One region of the Pseudomonas sp. Irchel s3b6 genome, then DNA from elsewhere that is predicted to be linked to it. Evidence: predicted binding sites of a transcription regulator. Region 1 holds the regulator's gene; the other holds the start of a gene.

Region 1 (12,184 bases):
CTGGCTCGACGACGATGCCCTGGTTGTTGTACTCGAGCAAAGCGTTGCCATAGAACTGGAACAGGCCGGTCTTGAAGTTCTCTTCAAAGGTCTTCATCTGCGCAGGCGTGGCCTTGCGCGAGTACTTGACCGTCATGATGCTCTTGGAAATGCCCTCGGCATCCACCACGGGCCCGACAATGCTGTTCAACGCAGCATAAAAGTCCTTCGGATCCTGCCTGTACTTCTCTTTGTTGGTCGCAAGGTCTGCGAGCAACCGGTTGGTCGTATCCTGTACCAGCTCGTGCGCCGAAGGCGCAGCCACGGCGTTAGCCATCAGCGGCAAGGCCGCGAGCAAGACAAACAGGCTACGTCGCAAAGTAGAGATCATGGAAAAACTCCTCATTTGGCGTCTTTACTAACGGTATTGAGCAAGAATTTACCGATCAGGTCCTCGAGCACCAGCGCCGACTGCGTGTCATGGATGGTCTGGCCATCCTTGAGCAGACTCTCTTCACCGCCAACGCTGATACCGATGTACTTCTCGCCCAGCAAACCGGCGGTGAGGATGGATGCCGTGGAGTCAGACGGCAGATTATCTACACGTTTCTCCAGCTCCAACGTCACTCGACCGGTGAAGCTGTCGCGGTCCAGATCGATTGCCGTGACCTTGCCGATGGTCACACCGGCCATGGTCACTTTGGATCTGACCGTCAAACCGGCGATATTGTCGAAATAGGCATAAAGTTTATAGCTGTCGGTGCTCGAAACAGGGGACAGTCCACTGACCCGCAGGGCAAGCAGCAGTAAAGCCAGGATGCCAGCCAGCAAGAAAAGGCCGACACCGATTTCCAGGGTGCGGTTTTGCATCAGAAATCTCCAAACATCAAGGCGGTCAAAATAAAGTCCAGGCCGAGGATAGCCAATGAGGCATACACCACGGTCTTGGTGGTGGCACGACTGATCCCTTCCGAGGTGGGGTCACAGTCATAGCCTTGGAATACGGCGATCCAGGTCACGACAAAGGCAAAGACCATGCTTTTGATAATGCCGTTGAGCACGTCACCATTGAACGTCACGCTGTTTTGCATGTTCGACCAGTAGGAGCCTTCATACACACCCAGCCAGTCTACCGCCACCCAGGAGCCGCCCCAGATTCCGACCACGCTGAAAATCATCGCCAGCAGTGGCAGGGAGATGAAGCCCGCCCACAGGCGGGGGGCAATGATGTACTTGAGCGGATCGACACCGATCATTTCCAGGCTGGACAGTTGCTCGGTGGACTTCATGTTGCCGATTTCCGCGGTCAACGCGGAGCCCGCGCGCCCAGCGAACAGCAATGCCGTGACCACCGGCCCCAACTCGCGCAGCAGGGTCAGCGCCACCATCTGCCCGACCGCCTGCTCCGAGCCGTAGCTGGACAGAATGTTGAAGCCCTGCAGCGCCAGCACCATGCCGATGAAAATCCCGGAGACCACGATGATCACCAGGGACATGACGCCGACCGAATGCAACTGCTTGACCAACAGGCTGAAACCGCTGCCCACGCTGCCGCGCCCGAGCAATGCGTGAAACAGGAACAGCGATGAACGACCCAGGACCGCGACGCTGTCGATGCCGGCCTGGCCGAATCGACGAACTCTTTCTATTAGTGAAATCTTGCGCATCAGCGCTTCCCCAGAAGATCTGCGCGGTAATCCGTCGCTGGAAAGTGGAACGGTACCGGCCCGTCCGGATCACCTTTCATAAATTGGCGAATTCTCGGATTATCGGAATCCATCAGCTCGGCGGGAGTGCCCTGCCCCAGCACTTGCCCATCACCGACGACATACAGATAGTCGGCAATGCTCGCGGTTTCGGCCAGGTCATGGGAAACCACGATGCTGGTAATACCCAGGGCGTCGTTGAGCAGACGGATCAGGCGTACCAGTACGCCCATGGCGATAGGGTCCTGGCCGACAAACGGTTCGTCGTACATGAGAATGCGCGGATCCAGGGCAATGGCGCGGGCGAGCGCCACACGACGCTTCATGCCACCGGACAGCTCATCGGGCATCAACTCGATTGCGCCACGCAAGCCCACTGCCTCCAGCTTCATCAATACGATGTCGCGGATCATTTCTTCCGGCAGTTGGGTATGAATACGCAACGGGAATGCGACGTTCTCGAACACATCAAGGTCGGTGAACAGCGCACCGCTCTGGAACAGCACGCCCATGTGCTTGCGCGCATCGAACAGATCGCTGCGCGACAGCTGGGGCAAATTCTGCCCGTTGACCCACACTTCGCCACCGGAAGGACGCAACTGCGCGCCCATCAGGCGCAACAGCGTGGTTTTCCCGCAGCCGGAAGGTCCCATGATGCCGGTAACCTTGCCGCGTGGAATGCGAATATCGACATTGTTGAAAATGCTACGCGCGCCGCGCTTGAAGGACACTCCCTTCAGCTCGACCGCGTAGGCGTTATCGGCACTCATCTAAACTCCTTGCGATGCAAGCCTCTCACTCGGACGCTGCGATCTCTGGCGAGAGCACATACTGCCTGGGCAGGCCGAACTGGCGACGAACTATATCACTGCCCGCCCTTGGCGCCCAAGGACGAAGACCGCTGCATTCAGCTTCAATTAAGGTTGATAGCCGCTAATCGGAGAGTTCCCGTGACACAGACCGCAGAAAGCATGACGAACTAACGTGAGCGAATGGCCCATTACCGCTATAATCGCCACCTTTTCACTCAGCTAAACGAATTCAGACATGAGCCAGTCCAGCGACCTGATTCAATCGGCACAACGTACCATCCGCCTCGAGCTCGAAGCCGTAAAAGGCTTGCTGCCCCATATCGACGCTGATTTCGTACGCGCGTGCGAGTTGATTCTGGCCGGCAAGGGTCGCGTGGTAGTGGTCGGCATGGGTAAATCCGGGCATATCGGCAGTAAAATTGCCGCGACCCTGGCCAGCACCGGCACCACGGCATTCTTCGTACACCCGGCCGAAGCCAGTCACGGCGACATGGGCATGATCACGCGCGACGACATCATTCTCGCGCTGTCGAACTCCGGCTCCACCAACGAAATCATCACGCTGCTGCCACTGATCAAGCGCCTGGGCATACAGCTGATCAGCCTGACCGGCAATCCTGACTCGCCATTGGCCAAGGCCGCCGAGGTCAACCTCAATGTCCACGTCGAACATGAGGCCTGCCCGCTGAACCTGGCGCCAACCTCATCGACGACTGCCGCCCTGGTCATGGGCGACGCGCTGGCGGTTGCCCTGCTGGAAGCCCGCGGCTTTACGGCGGAAGACTTCGCTTTTTCGCACCCCGGTGGCGCACTGGGTCGCCGCCTGCTGCTCAAGGTGGAAAGTGTCATGCACGCCGGGGACGAGTTGCCCTGCGTCGTGCGCGGCACCCCGCTCAAAGACGCATTGATGGAAATGACCCGCAAGGGCCTGGGCATGACCGCGGTACTGGAAGATGACGGAAAACTGGCCGGGATATTCACCGACGGCGACCTGCGCCGCACCCTGGATCGCAACATCGACATCCACAACACCACCATCGACGCCGTCATGACCCCTCACGGCAAGACTGCCCGCGCCGACATGCTGGCCGCCCAAGCCCTGAAAATCATGGAAGACAACAGAATCAACGCACTGGTCGTGGTGGACAAGGAGGATCGCCCCGTCGGCGCCTTCAACCTGTCCGACCTGCTGCGCGCGGGAGTCATGTAATGAACAACGACCTGCTGCAACGCGGCAAAAACATCAAACTGGCCGTGTTCGACGTCGATGGTGTCCTGACCGATGGCCGCCTGTACTTCCTCGAAGACGGCAGCGAATTCAAGTCGTTCAATACCCTCGACGGCCAGGGCATCAAAATGTTGATGGCCACGGGTGTAACAACGGCCATAATCAGTGGTCGTAAGACCCCGGTCGTCGAGAAGCGCGCAAAAAACCTCGGGATTCCCCACCTGTTTCAAGGCCGCGAGGACAAACTGGTCGTACTCGACAGCCTTCTCGCGCAGCTGGGCCTAAGCTATGAGCAAGTTGCCTATCTGGGTGACGACCTGCCGGACCTGCCGGTGATTCGCCGTGTTGGCCTGGGCATGGCCGTCGCCAACGCTGCAAGTTTCGTTCGTGAGCACGCCCACGGCACTACCCTTGCCCGCGGAGGCGAAGGTGCAGCACGCGAATTTTGCGAATTGATTCTACGCGCCCAAGGCAACCTTGAAGCCGCCAACGCCGCGTACCTGTGAGCCACTTATGCTGAGCAAAAAGTTTCGCAACATATTGTTTTTTGGAGCCATTGCCGCGCTGCTCGCGGCTGTCGGCTATTGGAACATCAGTCCAGAACGTTTTCTCGACAAGCCCGTGACGGTGGTCAACGAGAGCGAGATCGACTTCTATGCAACCAACGCCCATAGCGTGCAGTACCTGCCCGACGGCAAGTTGCAGTACGAAATGACCTCCGACAAGGTTGAGCACGTCAAGGCCAGCGATGTGACCCTGGTAACCAAGCCGGACCTGCAGCTGTATCGCGGCACCGAGTTCCCCTGGCACGTCCAGAGTGAGCGTGGCGAGGTCAACCCTGGCGGCACCGAAGTCGAACTGATCGACTCGGTACGCATTGCGCGCACCGACGAAAAGGACCGCGCGATGATCATTACCAGCAGCCGCATGACCGTATTCCCGCAGCAGCAATATGCGCAGACCCAGCAAGCCGTTAGAATCGACGGTGCTGGCGGTGTATCGACGGGGACCGGCATGAAAGCGTATTTGAAAGAAAGCAGGATACACCTGCTATCGAACGTAAGAGGACAGTATGAGGCTCGTTAAAACCCTCCCTATTTTGCTCAGTCTGGGCGCAGCACTGGGAAGCGTGAGCGCCTGGGCTCTGCCGAACGATAGAGATCAACCTATCCGCATTCAGGCCGACGACGCACAGCTGGACGACAAGAACGGCATCGCCACCTACAAAGGTGACGTGATCATCACCCAGGGCACGATGAAGGTCACCGGCAACACCGTGACTATCACTCGCACACCGGCTGGCGATATCGACGTCGTAACCTCGGTGGGCAACCTGGCCTACTTCGAGCAGATGCAAACGGCTGGCGACACCAAGCCTGTCCAAGGCTATGGGGTGACTATCCAGTACCACGCTTCGCAAGACCGCGTAGTACTGATCGATCGCGCCAAAGTCGTCGATAAGGATGGCAACATCACCCAAGGCGAGAAAATCGTCTACGACACCAACAAAAAGCTCGCCAGCGCCGGTCGCGCGACGGGTAGCAAGGTCACCGAACAACGCCCGCGCATCGACATGGTGATTCAGCCTAAAAAGAAAACCGACGAGCAAAAGGCCCCTTAAATGGCAACTCTGAAAGCCCAGCATCTGGCCAAGAGCTACAAGAGCCGCCAGGTCGTGCGTGACGTCAGCCTGTCCATCGACAGCGGCCAGATTGTCGGCTTGCTAGGCCCGAACGGCGCTGGCAAGACCACCTGTTTCTACATGATCGTGGGCCTGGTCCAGGCCGACCAGGGACGCGTGCTGATCGATGATCTGGACGTCAGCCACCAACCCATGCACGGTCGTGCACGGGCGGGTATCGGCTATCTTCCGCAAGAAGCGTCGATCTTCCGCAAACTGTCGGTCGCCGACAACATCATGGCCATTCTCGAAACCCGCAAGGAACTCGACAAGGCCGGTCGCCGCAAAGAGCTGGAAAGCCTGCTTCAGGAATTCCACATCAACCATATCCGTGAAAACCTGGGCATGAGCCTTTCCGGCGGTGAACGTCGCCGCGTGGAAATCGCGCGCGCGCTGGCCACGGCACCGAAATTCATCCTGCTCGACGAACCCTTCGCCGGCGTGGACCCGATCTCGGTAGGTGACATCAAGCAGATCATCCACCACCTCAAGGCCAAGGGCATTGGTGTACTGATCACGGACCACAACGTCCGCGAAACCCTGGACATCTGCGAAACCGCCTACATCGTCAACGACGGCCAACTGATCGCCGAAGGCGACGCCGAAACCATCCTGGCCAACGAATTGGTCAAGGAAGTTTATCTGGGCCATGAGTTCCGCCTCTAAGCGCTGAGGCGCCTGAGAGTTGCCGGGGCGTAATGTCAATGCGGCCGTGAATGTTTTTATTGTCTCGACACTCTAGGCAAACACTTCAGTTTCAGGCATATAATTTGCTTATGTTTGGCGCTTCGGCGCCCTGTAGTGGATGGCGCATGTGCGCCGGCGAATAAGGTGTTAAGCCCCTGCCATGAAACCATCGCTAGTCTTGAGAATGGGCCAGCAGCTGACGATGACACCGCAGCTGCAACAGGCCATCCGCCTGCTCCAATTGTCGACCCTGGACCTGCAACAGGAAATCCAGGAAGCATTGGAATCCAATCCAATGCTCGAACGTCAGGAAGACGGCGACGACTTCGATAACGCCGACCCAATGGCGGACAACATCGAGCAGAAACCCAACACCGAGATCCAGGAACCCTCCTACCAGGAAACCGCCCCCACGGTGGACAACCTTGAAGAGGGTGAATGGAACGAACGCATTCCCAACGAACTCCCCGTCGACACCGCCTGGGAAGACGTTTACCAGACCAGCGCCAGCAGCCTGCCCAGCAACGATGACGACGAGTGGGACTTCACCACCCGTACATCGGCTGGCGAGAGCCTGCAGAGCCACCTGCTCTGGCAGTTGAACCTGGCACCGATGTCCGACACCGATCGTCTGATCGCCGTCACGCTGATCGACTGCATCAACAATCAGGGCTACCTGGACGAAAGCCTCGAAGAGATTCTCGAGGCCTTCGACCCGGAGCTGGACATCGAACTGGACGAAATCGAAGCCGTCCTGCACCGCATCCAGCAATTCGAGCCTGCCGGCATCGGCGCCCGCAACCTGGGCGAATGCCTGCTGCTGCAATTGCGCCAGTTGCCGGCCAAGACCCCTTGGCTGGCCGAAGCCAAACGCCTGGTTACCGACTACATCGACTTGCTCGGCAGCCGCGACTACAGCCAGCTGATGCGCCGCATGAAGCTCAAGGAAGACGAACTGCGCCAGGTCATCGAACTGGTACAGAGCCTCAATCCGCGCCCGGGCTCGCAAATCGAGTCCAGCGAAGCCGAGTACGTGGTGCCCGACGTCATCGTACGCAAGGACAACGAACGCTGGCTGGTGGAGCTCAACCAGGAATCGGTGCCGCGCCTGCGCGTCAACCCACAGTACGCCGGCTTCGTCCGCCGTGCCGACACCAGCGCCGACAACACCTTCATGCGCAACCAGTTGCAGGAGGCCCGCTGGTTCATCAAGAGCCTGCAAAGCCGCAACGAAACCCTGATGAAAGTTGCCACCCAGATCGTCGAGCACCAGCGCGGTTTTCTCGAGTATGGCGACGAGGCGATGAAGCCGCTGGTCCTGCACGACATCGCGGAAGCCGTCGGCATGCACGAGTCGACCATTTCACGGGTGACCACGCAAAAATTCATGCATACCCCACGCGGTATTTATGAACTGAAATACTTTTTCTCCAGTCACGTCAGCACCTCCGAAGGCGGTGAATGCTCGTCCACAGCGATTCGCGCGATCATCAAAAAACTGGTTGCCGCGGAAAATCAGAAAAAGCCGTTGAGTGACAGCAAGATCGCTGGTTTACTGGAGGCACAAGGCATTCAGGTAGCCCGCCGCACCGTCGCCAAGTACCGCGAGTCCCTCGGGATCGCGCCTTCGAGCGAACGCAAGCGATTGATGTAACGGGCCACGCCACCGCGTTCCAGGGTGTATTCGATTTTTCGGAAACATCCTAGTGGCAGGCAACTCAGCCTGCCGCCTTATGCACTGGCAACGAAGGAGAAGCTGTATGCAAGTCAACATCAGTGGACACCAACTGGAAGTGACCGAACCTCTGCGCACCTACATCGGCGAAAAACTCGACCGATTGGAGCGGCATTTCGACAAGATCACCAACGTGCAGGTCACGATGAATGTCGAGAAGCTGTTGCAGAAAATCGAAGCCACGCTGCATATTCCCGGCGGAGAAGTGGTTGCCAATGCCGAGCACACGGACATGTATGCCGCCATCGACCTGCTGACCGACAAGCTGGATCGCCAACTCAAAAAGCATAAGGAAAAGACCCAGAGCCTCCTTCAGGGCGCGACCGGTCGTTAACACCCCAAACCCATGATCCGACTTGAAAGCATCCTGACCCCCGGCCGTTCCCTGGTGAACGTGCCGGGCGGCAGTAAAAAACGCGCCCTTGAACAGATTGCCAACCTGATCGCCCGGGAAGTCCCGGAGCTGGAGATGCAGGATGTCTTCGAGAGCCTGATTGCCCGTGAAAAACTCGGCTCGACCGGTTTTGGCAACGGCATCGCTATTCCCCACTGCCGTCTCAAAGGTTGCGAGTCGCCCATCAGCGCCTTGATGCACCTGGACGCGCCTATTGATTTCGACGCTATCGACGGCGCACCGGTCGACCTGCTGTTTGTCCTGCTGGTCCCCCAGGCAGCTACCGATGCGCACCTGGAACTGCTACGCCAGATCGCCAGCATGCTCGACCGCAAGGAAGTCCGCGACCGTTTGCGCAGCGCCACCAGCAGCGAAGCCTTGTATCAGGTTGTCCTGGACGAGCAGAACGGTCACTAACCATGCGCCTGATCATCGTCAGCGGCCGCTCCGGCTCCGGTAAAAGCACAGCCCTCGATGTACTGGAGGACAACGGCTATTACTGCATTGACAACCTGCCAGCCGGCCTGCTGCCGGAACTGGCCGAACGTGCCCTGATCCACAACGAATTGACCCAGCCACTGGTGGCGGTGTCCATCGACGCGCGTAACTTGCCCAGCCACTTGACGCGCTTCCCCGAGCTGTTGGAAGAAGTCCGCGCCCGGCACATAAAATGCGACGTACTGTATCTGGACGCCGACGAAGAGACCCTGCTCAAGCGCTTCTCGGAAACCCGCCGTCGCCATCCGCTGAGCAGCGCCAATCGCTCGCTGGCCGAAGCCATTCAGGATGAGACCACCCTGCTGGGGCCGATAGCCGATCTGGCGGACCTCAAGGTCAATACGACCAACCTGAACCTCTACCAGCTTCGTGACACCATCAAGCTGCGCCTGCTGAACCAGCCCGAGCCAGGCACCGCCTTCCTGGTGGAGTCTTTCGGGTTCAAGCGTGGCATGCCGGTCGATGCCGACCTGGTATTCGATGTGCGCTGCCTGCCCAACCCTTACTGGAAACCAGAACTGCGCGAACAATCCGGGCTGGATCAGCCGGTCGCCGAATACCTGGCTGCCCAGCCGGATGTTGAGGAAATGTTCCAGGACATTTCCAGCTACCTGCTCAAATGGCTACCCCGCTTTGCGGCAAGTAATCGCGCCTACGTCACTATTGGCATTGGCTGTACCGGTGGGCATCACCGCTCCGTCTACCTGACCGAGCGCCTGGGTCAACTCCTGCAAAAAACCTTGAAGAACGTCCAGGTTCGCCACCGCGACCTTAGCTAAAGGATTCACACCGCGATGCCTGCTCTGGAAATTGAAATCATCAACAAACTGGGTCTGCATGCCCGCGCTTCCGCTAAATTCGTGGGTGTTGCAGGTCAGTATCCCTGCCAGATCAGGGCCGGTCGCAGCCCCGAAAGCATGGTCGACGGTAAAAGCATCATGGCGATGATGATGCTGGCGGCTGGCAAAGGCACCAGAATCCATCTGAAAACCGAAGGTGAGCAAGAGCAGGAAGCACTGGACGCGCTGGTGGCATTGATCAACAACTTCTTCGACGAAGGCGAGTAAGCGCACGCCTTTTTGACGAACAAGCTTGCTCCCTCGCCACACCTCAACCCAACGCCGTATCCATCACCATCATCAGGCAGAACCCTACCAGCAACCCAAGGCTGGCCAGTTTGTCGTGACCATTACGACGCGATTCAGGGATGACTTCGTGAGTCACCACCAACAGCATTGCGCCGGCCGCCAGCGCCAGGCCCAGCGGCAAGATGACCTCGGCCAAGCTCACCAACCAGGCACACAGCAACGCAAAAACCGGCTCGACCAGGCCTGATACGGCGCCGATCAGAAATGACCTGGCCCGTGACATCCCGGCCCCGGCCAACACCAAGGCAATCACCAGCCCTTCCGGCACGTCCTGCAGCGCGATGCCCATGGTGAGGCTGTCGGCATCCGGCATACCGCCACCGGCCGAGACACCCACCGCCATGCCTTCAGGGATGTTATGAGCAATGATTGCAAACACGAACAGCCAGATACGCGGAGGGACGACCGGGTGCTCCAGGGTACCGACCAGCATCTGCGGTGTTGCACCGGACACCTTGCGATCCACCACAAACAGTCCGAACGCCCCCAGCATGATGCCGAGACAAATCAAGCCGCTGGACGCCCAGGGTGTCAGCCCCAGGCTTTCAGCCGCCGCGATACCGGGCACGATCAGCGAAAACGCCGTGGCGGCCAGCATGACCCCGGCGCCAAAACCCAGCAAAGTATCACTGAGCGCCACCGGCATCCGGCGGATGACCAGTACCGGCACCGCACCCAAGGCCGTACCCAGCGCACAGATAGCCCCGCCTTGCAGCGCCCGCATCAACTTTGGCTCAAGACTCAGCCACGCCAGGCCGTGGGCAACCAGCAAGGTAGAGCCCGCCAACAACAAGAGCGCCCCCACTGCATAACGAAACATTCGCCCACTGCTGATCGCCAGTATTTCAGTGCCCATAGTCGGCCTTATTTCTTTTTATTGTGAGGACTCAAACCAGCGCTGCCTGGTAGCGCCGGGCAACCTCCGGCCAATGGATCACGTTATAGAACGCATTGATGTATTCAGGGCGACGGTTCTGATAACACAAGTAATAGGCGTGCTCCCAGACGTCCAGGCCGAGGATCGGCGTATTACCGCTCATCAACGGACTGTCCTGGTTACCACTGCTTTCCACCACCAGGGTCTTGTGCGGGGTGACACTCAACCACGCCCAACCGCTACCGAACCGCGTCAACGCTGCCTTGGTGAACGCGTCCTTGAAGCTGTCGAAACCACCCAGTTGCTTGTCGATGGCCTTGGCCAGTTCGCCTTCTGGCTTGCCGCCGCCATTGGGTACCATGACCGCCCAGAACAGAGAATGGTTAGCGTGCCCGCCGCCTTGATTGATCACGGCAGCCCGAAGGTTTTCCGGCAACTGTGCAACGCCGGCCACCAGGCGCTCCACCGGCCACTCGGCAAATTCAGTGCCTTCAACGGCTGCATTGAGGTTGTTGATGTAGGTCTGATGGTGCTTGGAGTAATGGATTTCCATGGTTTGCGCATCGATATGCGGTTCCAGTGCATCGTAGGCGTATGGCAGGGCCGGCAAGGTAAAAGCCATTTCAATGAACTCCATGATGAGCGCGTGCCCTGGTTGGCTGCGCTGCGGTATCGATATGCAGCAAACGGTGGGTGCGCGGGTATTCGCCGTGCTCGCTAATGAAATTGAGCAACTCGACGTAGGTCTTGCTGCTTTGGCGTAGCGCAGCTTCGCGCAGGGCGGGCACCAGGCGCGAGTCCTGCATGGTCTGTAACAGCCGTTGATGGATGGCGCACAAGTATTCGGCGCTCTCCTCCGGCTGGTTCAGACGTAAATGCAGGTCGGCGAGGTTGTGATGGGAAATCACGCAGGCAGCGACCGCTTCGTCGGCATCCGGCCACCGCTCGTACAACACCTGGGCCAGCGCCAGTGCCTGCAGATAGTGCTCGCGGGCATCCACCAACTCGCCCAGCATGAAGCAGCGGTTGGCCCTTTCGATCGTGCGTTTCCAATGCTCCATGGTGAATCTCCAAAGCGATAGCGGTGATTACACGCCGCCTGCGGTGAGCTTCTCGGGATTGAGCAACTCTTCCAGTTGGCGGAGCGTGAGATCGGTGTGCTCTAGCGCCACATCGATCACCGGGCGACCTTGCTGGTAGGCGGTCTTGGCAATTTCCGCGGCCTTCTGATAGCCAATGATCGGATTGAGCGCCGTGACCAGGATCGGATTGCGTGACAGCGCTTCCTTGAGCTTTGCCTCGTTGACCTTGAAACTGGCAATGGCCTTGTCAGCGAGCAGGCGACTGGAATTGGCCAGCAGTTCAATGCTGCTCAACAGGTTCTGGGCAATGATCGGCAGCATGACGTTCAGCTCGAAGTTTCCCGACTGGCCCGCCAC
Region 2 (12,184 bases), on a different contig from region 1:
GCCGGTTGGAGCAGGCAGGTCAGGGCGAGGGCAATCAGGACGCGTAGCATAGAGGCGGGCGACACCGGGGGAAAAAAGACAGCCTAGTATGCCCGCCATGAACCGCAAAAAAAACGCCTCAAAGCCAACTGCTTTGAGGCGTTCGTCATAAAAAGCGGATTACGGCCCTTTATTGATGCATTTTGAGCGTTAAACCAGGATCGAGGTGCCGGTCATCTCGGCAGGCTTTTCCAGCCCCAGCAGCTTGAGCATGGTCGGAGCCACGTCGGCCAGTACGCCGCCTTCGCGGACCTTGAGGTCGCGCTTGCCAAAATAGATGAACGGCACAGGCTCGGTGGTGTGGGCCGTGTGGGCCTGGCCGGTGGATTCGTCGGACATTTGCTCGACGTTGCCATGGTCGGCCGTGATCAGCGCTTCGCCGCCGACTTTTTCCAGTGCTTCGACAATGCGCCCCACACACAGGTCCAGGCATTCAACGGCTTTGACCGCAGCCTCGAGCACGCCGCTGTGGCCGACCATGTCGCCGTTGGCGTAGTTGACCACGATCACGTCGTAACGCTGGTGTTCGATGGCGTCGACGATCTTGTCGGTGACTTCAGGTGCGCTCATCTCAGGCTGCAGGTCGTAGGTCGCGACTTGCGGCGAAGGGATCAGGATGCGCTCTTCGCCCGGGAACGGTTCTTCACGACCGCCGGAGAAGAAGAAGGTCACGTGGGCGTATTTCTCGGTTTCGGCAATGCGCAGCTGGGTCTTGCCGTTCTTCGCCAGGTAGTCGCCCAGTACGTTCTCCAGGCTGCCCGGGGCAAAGGCCGACGGTGCCGGAATGCTGGCGGCGTATTGGGTCAGCATGACAAAACCGGCCAGTTTTGGCTGGCGGGCACGTTCGAATTCCTTGAACCCGTCTTCGACGAACACGCGGGTCAGTTCGCGGGCGCGGTCTGCGCGGAAGTTCATGAACACCACGGCGTCGCCGTCTTCGACTTTCACCGGCTCGCCAATGGTGGTGGCCTTGACGAATTCGTCGCTTTCGCCACGCTCGTAGGCGGCTTGCAGGCCTTCCTGGGCGGTGGCGGCGTTGAACTCACCCTTGCCGTCGACGATCAGGTTGTAGGCCTGGGAGACGCGATCCCAGCGGTTGTCGCGGTCCATGGCGAAGTAGCGACCCACCAGGCTGGCGATGCGGCCCTTGCCCAGGGTCCTGAAGGTTTCGTCCAGCAGTTCGATCGACGATTGGGCGCTTTTCGGTGGTGTATCACGGCCATCGAGGAAGGCGTGCAGGTAGATCTTCTCGGCGCCGCGCTTGAAGGCCAGTTCGGCCATGGCAATCAGGTGGTCCTGGTGGCTGTGAACGCCGCCGTCGGACAGCAGGCCCATGAAATGCACGGCCTTGCCGGCGGCAACGGCTTTGTCCACGGCTGCGCAGATGGTCGGGTTCTCGAAGAACTCGCCGTCGCGGATGGCTTTGGTCACGCGGGTGAAGTCCTGGTACACCACGCGGCCGGCGCCGAGGTTCATGTGGCCGACTTCCGAGTTGCCCATTTGCCCGTCCGGCAGGCCGACGTCCATGCCCGAGCCCGAGATCAGGCCATTCGGTACAGTGGCGTACAAACGGTCGAGGACCGGCTTCCTGGCCGCGAAGATGGCGTTGGACTCCTGGCTCTCACTGTGACCGAAGCCATCGAGAATCATCAGGACCAAAGGTTTAGGCGTGGTAGACATAGATTCCACTCGTGGCTGAGTTAAAAAGGGGCGATGGAAAAAGGGAGTGGCAGTTTAAAGCGAAGTTCCGACCGCGTCACCGCCGGACGGGGTTTGGCCCACCATAGTGGCTGTGTATACTGGCCGACATTTTAACGCCCTGGAACCTCCTTCGATGGTTGATCACCTGATTGCATTTGCCACTACCCACTATCTGCTTGTCGGCATCTTCGCCGTTCTGCTGGCGTTGCTGATCGCCCACGAGATGAAAGGCGGCGGCCGCAGCCTGAGCACTGGCGAACTGACCGGGCTGGTCAACAAAGACACAGGCGTGGTGATCGACATTCGTTCGAGCAAGGATTTCGCCGCCGGGCACATTGTTGGCGCGCTGAATATTCCTCACGACAAACTGGTTGCTCGCGTGGGCGAACTGGAAAAGCACAAGGCCAAGACCATCATCCTGGTCGACGCCATGGGCCAGACCGCCGGTACCCACGCTCGCGAACTGATGAAATCCGGCTTCACCGCCGCCAAGCTGTCCGGTGGGATCTCCAGCTGGAAAGCCGACAACCTGCCGCTGGTGAAGTGATATGTCGAACGTCGTCGTCTATTCCAGCGATTACTGCCCCTACTGCTCGCGAGCCAAGTACCTGCTTGAGAACAAGGGCGTAGCCTTCGAAGAGATCAAGGTCGATGGCAAACCGCAGGTGCGTGCCGATATGGCCAGCAAGGCCGGGCGTACGTCCGTGCCGCAGATCTGGATCGGTAGCACTCATGTGGGTGGTTGTGATGATCTGTTTGCCCTGGACCGCGCCGGCAAGCTCGACGCGCTGCTCAAGGCCTGACTGCTCCGTTCAAGAACAAGCAAACCTAAAAGACCCAAGATCAAGAAGGATCTGCGATGACTGACCAACAGAACACTGCTGCCAACGAAGAAGAAACTGCACCGCAATTCTCCCTGCAGCGCATTTACGTTCGTGACCTGTCCTTCGAAGCCCCGAAAAGCCCGGCGATCTTCCGCCAGCAGTGGGAGCCGAGTGTCGGTCTGGACCTCAATACCCGCCAGAAGGCTTTGGAAGAAGACTTCCACGAAGTCGTGCTGACCCTGTCGGTTACCGTGAAAAACGGTGACGAAGTGGCGTTCATCGCTGAAGTCCAGCAGGCCGGTATCTTCCTGATCAAGAACCTCGACCCGGCGTCGATGAGCCACACCCTGGGTGCTTTCTGCCCGAACATCCTGTTCCCGTACGCCCGTGAAACCCTGGACAGCCTGGTTACCCGTGGCTCGTTCCCGGCACTGATGCTGGCTCCGGTGAACTTCGATGCGCTGTACGCGCAAGAACTGCAGCGTATGCAGCAGGACGGCACACAGACCGTTCAATAAGCCGCGCCGCTAAACATCGCGGGCAAGCCCGCTCCCACAGGATTGCACAAAACCTGTGGGGGCGAGCTTGCCCGCGATTGTTTCTGTCAGGTGAAAACTCGCCGGGTGTTACTTGAAGCCCAGCTGACGCCAGCCCTCGTATACGGCAACCGCGACGGTGTTGGACAGGTTCAGGCTACGGCAGCCTTCGCGCATGGGCAGGCGCAGGCGGTGGCCGTCTGGCAGGGCGTCCAGTACCTCGGCGGGCAAGCCACGGCTCTCGGGGCCGAACAGGAACGCATCACCCTCGGCGAAGCTGGCGTCGTGGAATGGCCGCGAGCCCTTGGTGGTGAAGGCAAACAGGCGTGGGTGGCCGAGACTTTCCAGACAGCTGGCGAGGTCGGCGTGGCGCTGCAGGGTGGCATACTCGTGGTAATCGAGGCCGGCCCGGCGCAGGCGCTTGTCATCCATCTCGAAGCCCAGCGGCTCGATCAAATGCAGGTGGCAGCCACTGTTGGCGCACAGCCTGATAACGTTGCCGGTGTTCGGTGGAATTTCCGGTTGAAAAAGGATGACGTGAAACATGCACGGCTCCGAAGGTAAAGATGGGCAGCATTCTACGCCTGAAGTGGACTCGCGACCGAAGCTATTCCCGCGGGTGATGGCCTCGTTGGCGATTGTCGGCCTGATGGTGGGCTTGATGATCGGCCGCCTGAGCAGCCCCGAGCCGACCGAATTGCAGCAGGTCGAGGTGACGGGCGATGGCCTGGTGGTGTGGTTCAACAACGAACCCGGGATGCACGGTGAGTTGATCGACGGCAGTGTCGCGCTGCTGTTCGAGGCCCAGGGCAAGGCGCAGAAAGGCCAGCTCAGGCTCAACGGCAAGGACGTGAACTGGCGGGTGCGGTTAAGTGACAAGGGGCTGTTGCTGACACTGGTGGCGGCCCGGCCATTGAAGGGCGATTGGGCCGGCAGCGAGGTGGACGATCGCTGGCGATTGGAGATCCGTCTCCAGGAGCAATAAAGAGGGAATCCCGGCCTGCCTGTACCAAGGACCCCAAAGCGGCAGGGGCTCGTCGCGGTCTGCGTGATGAGCCCCGGGTGTAAAGAGGGGAATCCCCGGCCTGCCTGTACCAAGGTCCCCGAAACCGGGTAGTGACTGGACTATTGCAGGGGGCGTGCCAGAACTCTCTAGTTGTGCCAAAAAATCTCAGCTAAAAGCGCAAAGCCCCGGAATACGGGGCTTTGGTGTTTTCAGGGACTGATGTTTTTAAGGTGTCGGGTCGTTTTCGGTTTGGGGACTGTGCGCACTGCTGGAACGCAGTGCATTGAAGCGGTGCATCAACTGTAGGAGCGAGCTTGCTCCGGGCGGCGCTCCGACGATGGTCGTCAACGATGGCGCATGTCGTCTGGATGACCGCGCTGTCTTGACGTTTTTCGCGAGCACTCGAGCGTCGACCGGCTGCTCCTACAGTAGGGCGTGTCATTCAGCCTTCGTCGCCCTCGTCATCATCCCCGCCGTCGACCTTCATCCCCAGTTCCTTGATCTTGCGGGTCAGGGTGTTGCGACCCCAGCCCAGTAGCACGGCGGCGTCGCGACGGCGGCCTGCGGTGTGCTTGAGGGCGGTTTCGATCATGATCCGTTCGAAGCTGGGGACTGCGCTGTCGAGCAGGTTCGACTGACCGCGTGCCAGTGCCTGGTCAGCCCACTGGCGCAGCGCTTGCTCCCAGTTGGTCACCGGCGCCGAATCCTGCGGCAGGCTCAGCAGTTCTGGCGGCAGGTCGCCGATGTGCACTTCGCGACCCGAAGCCATCACCGTGATCCAGCGGCAGGTGTTCTCCAGTTGGCGCACGTTACCCGGCCATGGCAGGTTCTTCAGGTATTCCTCGGTTTCGCTTTTCAGCAGCTTCGGCTCCACCGCCAGTTCTTGCGCGGCGCGGGACAGGAAGTGCTTGGCCAGGGTCGGGATGTCTTCACGACGATCCGACAGGCGCGGAATGTGAATGCGGATCACGTTCAGGCGGTGAAACAAGTCCTCACGAAATTTCCCGGCATGCACCAGGGTCTCCAGGTTCTGGTGAGTCGCCGCGATGATGCGCACGTCGACCTTGACCGGCACATGGCCGCCGACCCGGTAAAACTCACCGTCCGCCAGCACCCGCAGCAAGCGGGTCTGGGTGTCGGCCGGCATGTCACCGATTTCATCGAGGAACAGGGTGCCGCCATCGGCCTGTTCAAAGCGCCCGCGTCGCAGGTTGGCGGCACCGGTGAATGCGCCTTTCTCGTGGCCGAACAGCTCGGACTCCATCAGGTCCTTGGGGATCGCTGCCATGTTCAAGGCGATGAACGGTGAGGCCGCCCGTGGGCTGTGGCGGTGCAGGGCGTGGGCCACCAGCTCTTTACCAGTACCGGATTCGCCATTGATCAGCACGGTAATGTTGGAGTGGCTCAAGCGTCCGATGGCGCGAAACACTTCCTGCATGGCGGGCGCTTCGCCAATGATTTCCGGCGTGCGGGTCAGGGTCGGGGCGACTTCCAGCCCTTGCTGTTCCTGGGCATGCTGATTGGCGCGCTTGACCAGCGATACCGCTTCGTCGACATCGAACGGCTTGGGCAGGTACTCGAATGCGCCGCCCTGATAGGACGCGACAGCGCTGTCCAGGTCGGAGTGGGCGGTCATGATGATCACGGGCAGCCGTGGATGTTGTTCGCGGATCCGGGCCAGCAGGTCCAGGCCACTGGCACCGGGCATGCGGATGTCAGAGATGATCACGTCCGGTTGCTGGCGTGCCAGGCGGCTCATGACGCCGTCGGCGCTGTCAAAGCTTTGCGTGGTCATGCCTTCCTGTTGCAAGGCTTTTTCCAGAACCCAACGGATAGAACGGTCGTCATCGACGATCCACACGGTTTCACTACGGCTCATGTCGATGTGGCTCCTTGTTCCAGTGGCAGAAAGATCGAGAACGTGGTGTGGCCTGGATGGCTGTCACATTCGATCAGGCCCTGGTGCTGGCTGATGATGTTCTGGGTAATGGCCAGGCCCAGCCCGGTACCGTCCGGGCGACCGCTGACCATGGGGAAGAAGATGGTTTCCTGCAGGTCGGCGGCAATGCCCGGGCCGTTGTCGATGATCTCGATCTTGGTCACCAGGCGATGGCGGACGTGGCCGATGGTGAACTGGCGCATGGCGCGCGAGCGCAGGGTGATTCGTCCCAGGCGCAGCTCGTTCTGGCTGCTGATGGCCTGCATCGCGTTGCGCACGATGTTCAGTACCGCCTGGATCATTTGTTCGCGGTCGATCAGCACGTCCGGGATGCTCGGGTCATAGTCGCGCACCAATGTGATGCAGCCCTGGCTTTCGGCCTCGACCAGATTGCACACGCGCTCCAGTACTTCGTGAATGTTGCACATGGCCAGCGACGGCAGCTTGTTTGAGCCGAGCATGCGATCCACCAGGTTCCGCAGGCGGTCGGCTTCCTCGATGATGACGTTGGTGTAGTCCTTGAGGCTTTCTTCCGGCAGCTCGCGAGCCAGCAGCTGGGCCGCGCCGCGAATCCCGCCCAGTGGGTTCTTGATCTCGTGAGCGAGGCCGCGCACCAGCATTTTGCTGGTCTCCTGCTTGGACAGCTGCGCTTCCTCCTTGGTGATGCGCAGCAAGCGGTCGCGTGGGTGTACTTCCAGCAACAGCAGGGTGGTGCCATTGCTCAGGATCGGTGTCACGGCGTAGTCGACGGTCAGGGTCTGGCCGGTCAGGGCGGTGAGCATCGCTTCACGCTTGGTGAACGGGTGCGCCTGCTCGACGGCCTGGCGTAAGGAGTTCAGGGCTTCGGTCGACTCGGTAAACAGCTCACTGATGAACTGGCCGTGGCTGCGCTGGCCGCTGATGGCCAGGAGCATTTCCGCGGCCGGGTTCATGTACTCAAGCCGCAGTTCGGCATTGAGCAGAATGGTCGCGGTGGTCAGGTTGTCGAGTAGCAAGCGGTGCAGTGCGTCGCTGATGGTCATTAGGACCTCTTTTGGAGCAAGGCAACCCGGGGCCGGTCCCGGATTACGCGCGCGAATAAATCGCTGATGCGAGGAAAATGCAAAAACCAAACCAAGGCTCCGAAAAGAAGCAATAACCCCCTGAAACGGGCGTTTTAAGTTCTATTACGTGGCGCTATGCCAGCTTTGTCGGGTATTTTCGAACCAAAATGGGTTGTCATGTGACAAGGGTGCAACCAATCGCACCAATATAGTGCGTAAACCTGAATGACGTCAGAAGAAAGAAGATTTCGTTTTTTTCTTCAAGGCGGCCACGGATCGCCGCCTGTCAGCGCTTCAGGGTTTGCGCGCCCGCTGCAGGCTGAAGGTGATCGCGGGGCTCTGTTGCACCGGGGTGTCTCCCGCCAGTACCTGAACGGCGAGGCTGTGCTCGCCACGGTCGATGTTGACCAGTTGCAGGCGCGGCACGTTGCTCGGTTGACCATAGGGCTGGCCGTCCAGCAGCAGGCGCAACCGATGGGCTTCCTGCAGGTGCGGTTCAATCCGCACACCAACGGTGAAGGTGCCGTTGTTGGCGCGAAGGGCTTCGTGCGTGGGCAGGCCGGTCAGCTCCAGTGTCGAGTACGCGCGGGTGTTCTCGGTGCGCGGGGCTGCTTGCACGGTGGTGGGTGATGTCGGGAACGAAAGGGTGTTCATTGGCGCAGGTTCAATCACCTGGCTCTCCACGCCATCGGGTGGCCGACTGCTGTAGGCGGTGTTGCCGTGAGCGTCGGTGTACACATGGATCTGTGCAGTGGCGGGCAGGGTGATCAGCAGCAACATCCACAGAGAACCGCGAGACATAAGGTCAACCAATGCGCAGGTGTTGGCTCGTAGCATAAGGCAGGCCGGGTGGCTGGCCCAAGTCGCGAAAGGGTTGCGCATGGTTTCCTGGCGTTTCTCGAAACGACAGCCGCTCTATCAAGGTGCCTGGATTGAGCTCACAAAAAAGGCCTCCCGAAGGAGGCCTCTTTAGGGGCGCGCTGCTTGCGCAGGCGCTACTGGATCAGCAGCTGTAGTACAGCTCGTATTCCAGTGGGTGTACGAAGGTACGAACCTTGATTTCTTCTTCGCTTTTCAGGGCGATGTAAGCGTCGATGAAGTCGTCGCTGAAAACGCCGCCTTTGGTCAGGAACGCACGACCTTTGTCCAGCTCTTCCAGGGCTTCTTTCAGGCTGCCGCAAACTTGTGGGATCTCTTTGGCCTCTTCAGGCGGCAGGTCATACAGGTTTTTGTCAGCAGCGTCGCCAGGGTGGATCTTGTTCTGGATGCCGTCCAGGCCAGCCATCAGCAGTGCAGCGAAGCCCAGGTATGGGTTGGCTGCTGGATCCGGGAAGCGGGCTTCGATACGGCGAGCGCGAGGGCTGGACACGTAAGGAATACGGATCGAAGCGGAGCGGTTGCGAGCCGAGTAGGCCAGCATGACCGGAGCTTCAAAGCCTGGGACCAGACGCTTGTAGGAGTTGGTCGACGGGTTGGTGAAGCCGTTCAGGGCCTTACCGTGCTTGATGATGCCGCCGATGAAGTACAGGGCGGTGTCGGACAGCCCGGCATAGCCTTCGCCTGCGAAGGTGTTCTTGCCATCTTTGGCGATGGACAGGTGAACGTGCATGCCCGAACCGTTGTCGCCGTACAGTGGTTTAGGCATGAAGGTCGCGGTGCGGCCGTAGGCATCGGCAACGTTGTGTACGCAGTACTTCAGGGTCTGAACTTCGTCAGCCTTGGCAACCAGGGTGTTGAACTTCACACCGATTTCGTTCTGGCCGGCAGTCGCCACTTCGTGGTGGTGAACTTCGATGACCAGGCCCATCTCTTCCATGGCGTTGCACATGGAGGTACGGATTTCGTGGTCGTGGTCGAACGGCGGAACAGGGAAGTAGCCGCCTTTGACGCCTGGACGGTGGCCTTTGTTGCCGCCTTCCACGTCCTGGTCGGACATCCACGAACCTTGTTCGGAGAAGATCTTGAACATCGAGCCGGAGATGTCGGACTTGAACTTCACTTCGTCGAAGATGAAGAATTCTGGCTCTGGACCAACAAATACGGTGTCGCCGATACCGGTCGACTTCAGGTATTCCTCGGCGCGCTTGGCGATCGCACGTGGGTCGCGGTCGTAGCCTTGCATGGTCGAAGGCTCGATCACGTCGCAGACCAGGATCAGGGTCGGCTCTTCGGTGAACGGGTCGAGGACGGCAGTGGTGTCGTCCGGCATCAGGATCATGTCGGAGGCTTCGATGCCTTTCCAGCCGGCGATGGAGGAACCGTCGAACATTTTGCCTTCTTCGAAGAAAGCATCATCCAGCGCGTCGCGAGCCGGCATGGTCACGTGGTGCTGAGTGCCTTTGGTGTCCGTGAAGCGCAGATCAATCCATTTGACGTCATGATCTTTGATGAGTTGAACCGACTTCGACATAGTGTCCTCCGGGTGGCTTCGGGCTTAGTAATGGATAGCCCTTGGAATGTGGGTGATGCCGGCGCGAATACTCTGCCAAGGCAACCTGCCTCACAAGGGAGCAAATTGCATGCCAGTGCCCCGACTTGGGTTTTTTGCCCCAATATCACGCTTATAAAGGCGCAAAGCCCTGAAATACGAAAAATAGCGCCCTCTAATGTAGCGCCATCCGCTGCAAATGACCCGTTTTGGTGCATCGAAAACCTTCTGCATATTAACTGGTTAAACCTTGAGCAATTTCCGCTATAATCCGCGCCCCCCTTTTTCGGCTGGCCGTGCGCGCGCTGTTTTCATGAAACTAATCGTAAAAGTCTTCCCCGAGATCACCATCAAAAGCCGCCCGGTACGGATGCGTTTCATCCGTCAGTTGGCCAAGAACATCCGTGCCGTGCTCCGCGATCTGGACCCGGCCGTGGTGGTGAACGGCGTGTGGGACAATCTCGAGCTGGAAACGCACGTCACCGACCCCAAAGCCTTGAAGGACATGACCGAGCGCCTGAGCTGCATGCCGGGTATCGCGCATTTCCTGCAGGTCGACGAGTACCCGCTGGGCGACTTCGACGACGTCGTCGCCAAGTGCAAGCTGCACTTCGGCGAGGCGCTGGCCGGGAAGATTTTTTCGGTGCGCTGCAAGCGTGCCGGCAAGCACGAATTCAGCTCGATGGACGTCGAGAAATACGTCGGCAGCCAGCTGCGTCGTCAGTGCGGCGCAGCCGGGATTTCCCTGAAAGAGCCGCAAATCGAAGTCCGCATCGAAATTCGCGACAAACGGTTGTTCGTGATTCACAACCAGCACAACGGCATCGGCGGTTATCCGTTGGGCGCGCTGGAACAGACCCTGGTACTGATGTCCGGCGGTTTCGATTCCACTGTCGCGGCCTACCAGATCATGCGTCGCGGGCTGATGGCGCACTTCTGCTTCTTCAACCTCGGTGGGCGTGCCCACGAGTTGGGCGTGATGGAAGTCGCGCACTTCATCTGGAAGAAGTACGGCAGCTCCCAGCGCGTGTTATTTGTCAGTGTGCCGTTCGAGGAAGTGCTGGGAGAAATTCTCGGCAAAGTCGATAACAGTCATATGGGCGTAGTATTGAAGCGTATGATGTTACGCGCTGCGTCCCGAATCGCGGATCGACTGGATATCGAGGCGCTGGTCACTGGTGAGGCGATTTCCCAGGTTTCCAGCCAGACGCTGCCGAACCTGTCGGTGATCGACTGCGTGACCGACAAGCTGGTATTGCGCCCGCTGATCGCCAGTCACAAGCAGGACATCATCGACCTGGCCAACGAAATCGGCACCGCCGACTTCGCCAAGCACATGCCGGAGTACTGCGGGGTCATCTCGGTGAACCCCAAGACCCACGCCAAGCGTCCGCGCGTGGAGCATGAAGAGACAGAATTCGATATGGCCGTGCTCGAGCGTGCGCTCGAGAACGCCAAACTGGTGCCGATCGATCGGGTGATCGACGAGTTGGGCCAGGACTTGCAGATTGAAGAAGTCAGCGAAGCGCTGGCCGGTCAGATCGTCATCGACATCCGTCACCCGGATGCCGCTGAAGACGACCCGCTGGAGTTGGCTGGCGTCGAGGTACAAACGATGCCGTTTTATGCACTGAACGCTCGTTTCAAGGAACTGGACCCTACTCGCCAGTACCTGCTGTATTGCGACAAAGGCGTGATGAGTCGCCTGCATGCTCACCATTTGCTCAGTGAGGGGCATGCCAATGTGCGCGTTTATCGACCGAGCTAAGAGCCCGGGGCTGTATGCCTGTGGCCTGCGTCACCGGCCCCCCGACTCTGCCGTCAAGCTGTAACGGCAAGGCCTGACTCTACTGTAAATCGCTGCCAAGACTTGTCAGCACACCGAATCCTCTGATCGAGATACACAAGTGATCGAAAATCTACGCAACATCGCCATCATTGCTCACGTTGACCATGGTAAAACCACCCTGGTAGACAAACTCTTGCGTCAATCCGGCACCCTGGAGCGCAACGAGCTCAACGACGAGCGCGTGATGGACTCCAACGACCAGGAGAAAGAGCGCGGTATTACCATTCTGGCGAAAAACACCGCCATCAACTGGAACGGCTACCACATCAACATCGTGGACACCCCGGGCCACGCCGACTTCGGCGGCGAAGTTGAACGCGTAATGTCGATGGTTGACTCCGTTCTGCTGCTGGTTGACGCTCAAGACGGCCCTATGCCGCAAACCCGTTTCGTGACCAAGAAGGCTTTCGAAGCCGGCCTGCGTCCAATCGTGTGCATCAACAAGGTTGACCGTCCAGGCGCGCGTCCGGACTGGGTTCTGGATCAGATCTTCGATCTGTTCGACAACCTGGGTGCCACCGAAGAACAACTGGACTTCCAAGTCGTCTACGCTTCGGCCCTGAACGGTATTGCCGGTCTGGACCACAACGAGATGGCTGAAGACATGACCCCGCTGTACCAGGCGATTGTTGACCACGTTCCGGCTCCAAAAGTTGACCGTGACGGCCCGTTCCAGATGCAAATCTCGGCACTGGACTACAACAGCTTCCTGGGTGTTATCGGCGTTGGCCGTATCGCTCGTGGTCGCGTCAAGCCGAACACTCCAGTTGTCGCCATCGGCGCCGACGGCAAGAAGCGTAACGGCCGTATCCTGAAGCT

What was found. The regulator sigma-54, encoded in region 1, starts transcription at its own class of promoters, with help from an activator protein. The targets are predictions, from matches to a motif close to ANTGGCATNNANNTTGCTNT.
Region 2: the regulator sigma-54 is predicted to act here: its motif matches at 9,596-9,615, upstream of glnA (glutamate--ammonia ligase).

Annotation. Positions count from the first base shown of each region.
Region 1 covers NZ_FYDM01000005.1:162,182-174,365, forward strand. Annotated here, with positions in the region: gene CKW07_RS11355 (phospholipid-binding protein MlaC) at 1-370, opposite strand, end outside; gene mlaD (outer membrane lipid asymmetry maintenance protein MlaD) at 382-849, opposite strand; gene mlaE (lipid asymmetry maintenance ABC transporter permease subunit MlaE) at 849-1,646, opposite strand; gene CKW07_RS11370 (ATP-binding cassette domain-containing protein) at 1,646-2,455, opposite strand; gene CKW07_RS11375 (KpsF/GutQ family sugar-phosphate isomerase) at 2,733-3,707, shown strand; gene CKW07_RS11380 (HAD family hydrolase) at 3,707-4,231, shown strand; gene lptC (LPS export ABC transporter periplasmic protein LptC) at 4,239-4,811, shown strand; gene lptA (lipopolysaccharide transport periplasmic protein LptA) at 4,798-5,346, shown strand; gene lptB (LPS export ABC transporter ATP-binding protein) at 5,347-6,072, shown strand; gene CKW07_RS11400 (RNA polymerase factor sigma-54) at 6,254-7,747, shown strand; gene hpf (ribosome hibernation-promoting factor, HPF/YfiA family) at 7,854-8,162, shown strand; gene ptsN (PTS IIA-like nitrogen regulatory protein PtsN) at 8,175-8,639, shown strand; gene rapZ (RNase adapter RapZ) at 8,642-9,499, shown strand; gene CKW07_RS11420 (HPr family phosphocarrier protein) at 9,515-9,787, shown strand; gene CKW07_RS11425 (ZIP family metal transporter) at 9,831-10,724, opposite strand; gene CKW07_RS11430 (superoxide dismutase) at 10,756-11,367, opposite strand; gene CKW07_RS11435 (hypothetical protein) at 11,369-11,806, opposite strand; gene CKW07_RS11440 (aspartate ammonia-lyase) at 11,834-12,184, opposite strand, start outside.
Region 2 covers NZ_FYDM01000004.1:130,209-142,392, forward strand. Annotated here, with positions in the region: gene CKW07_RS09035 (murein hydrolase activator EnvC) at 1-50, opposite strand, end outside; gene gpmI (2,3-bisphosphoglycerate-independent phosphoglycerate mutase) at 190-1,719, opposite strand; gene CKW07_RS09045 (rhodanese-like domain-containing protein) at 1,874-2,287, shown strand; gene grxC (glutaredoxin 3) at 2,289-2,543, shown strand; gene secB (protein-export chaperone SecB) at 2,600-3,082, shown strand; gene CKW07_RS09060 (tRNA (cytidine(34)-2'-O)-methyltransferase) at 3,191-3,646, opposite strand; gene CKW07_RS09065 (hypothetical protein) at 3,645-4,085, shown strand; gene ntrC (nitrogen regulation protein NR(I)) at 4,549-5,985, opposite strand; gene glnL (nitrogen regulation protein NR(II)) at 5,982-7,067, opposite strand; gene CKW07_RS09085 (DUF4124 domain-containing protein) at 7,383-7,889, opposite strand; gene glnA (glutamate--ammonia ligase) at 8,092-9,498, opposite strand; gene thiI (tRNA uracil 4-sulfurtransferase ThiI) at 9,830-11,284, shown strand; gene typA (translational GTPase TypA) at 11,424-12,184, shown strand, end outside.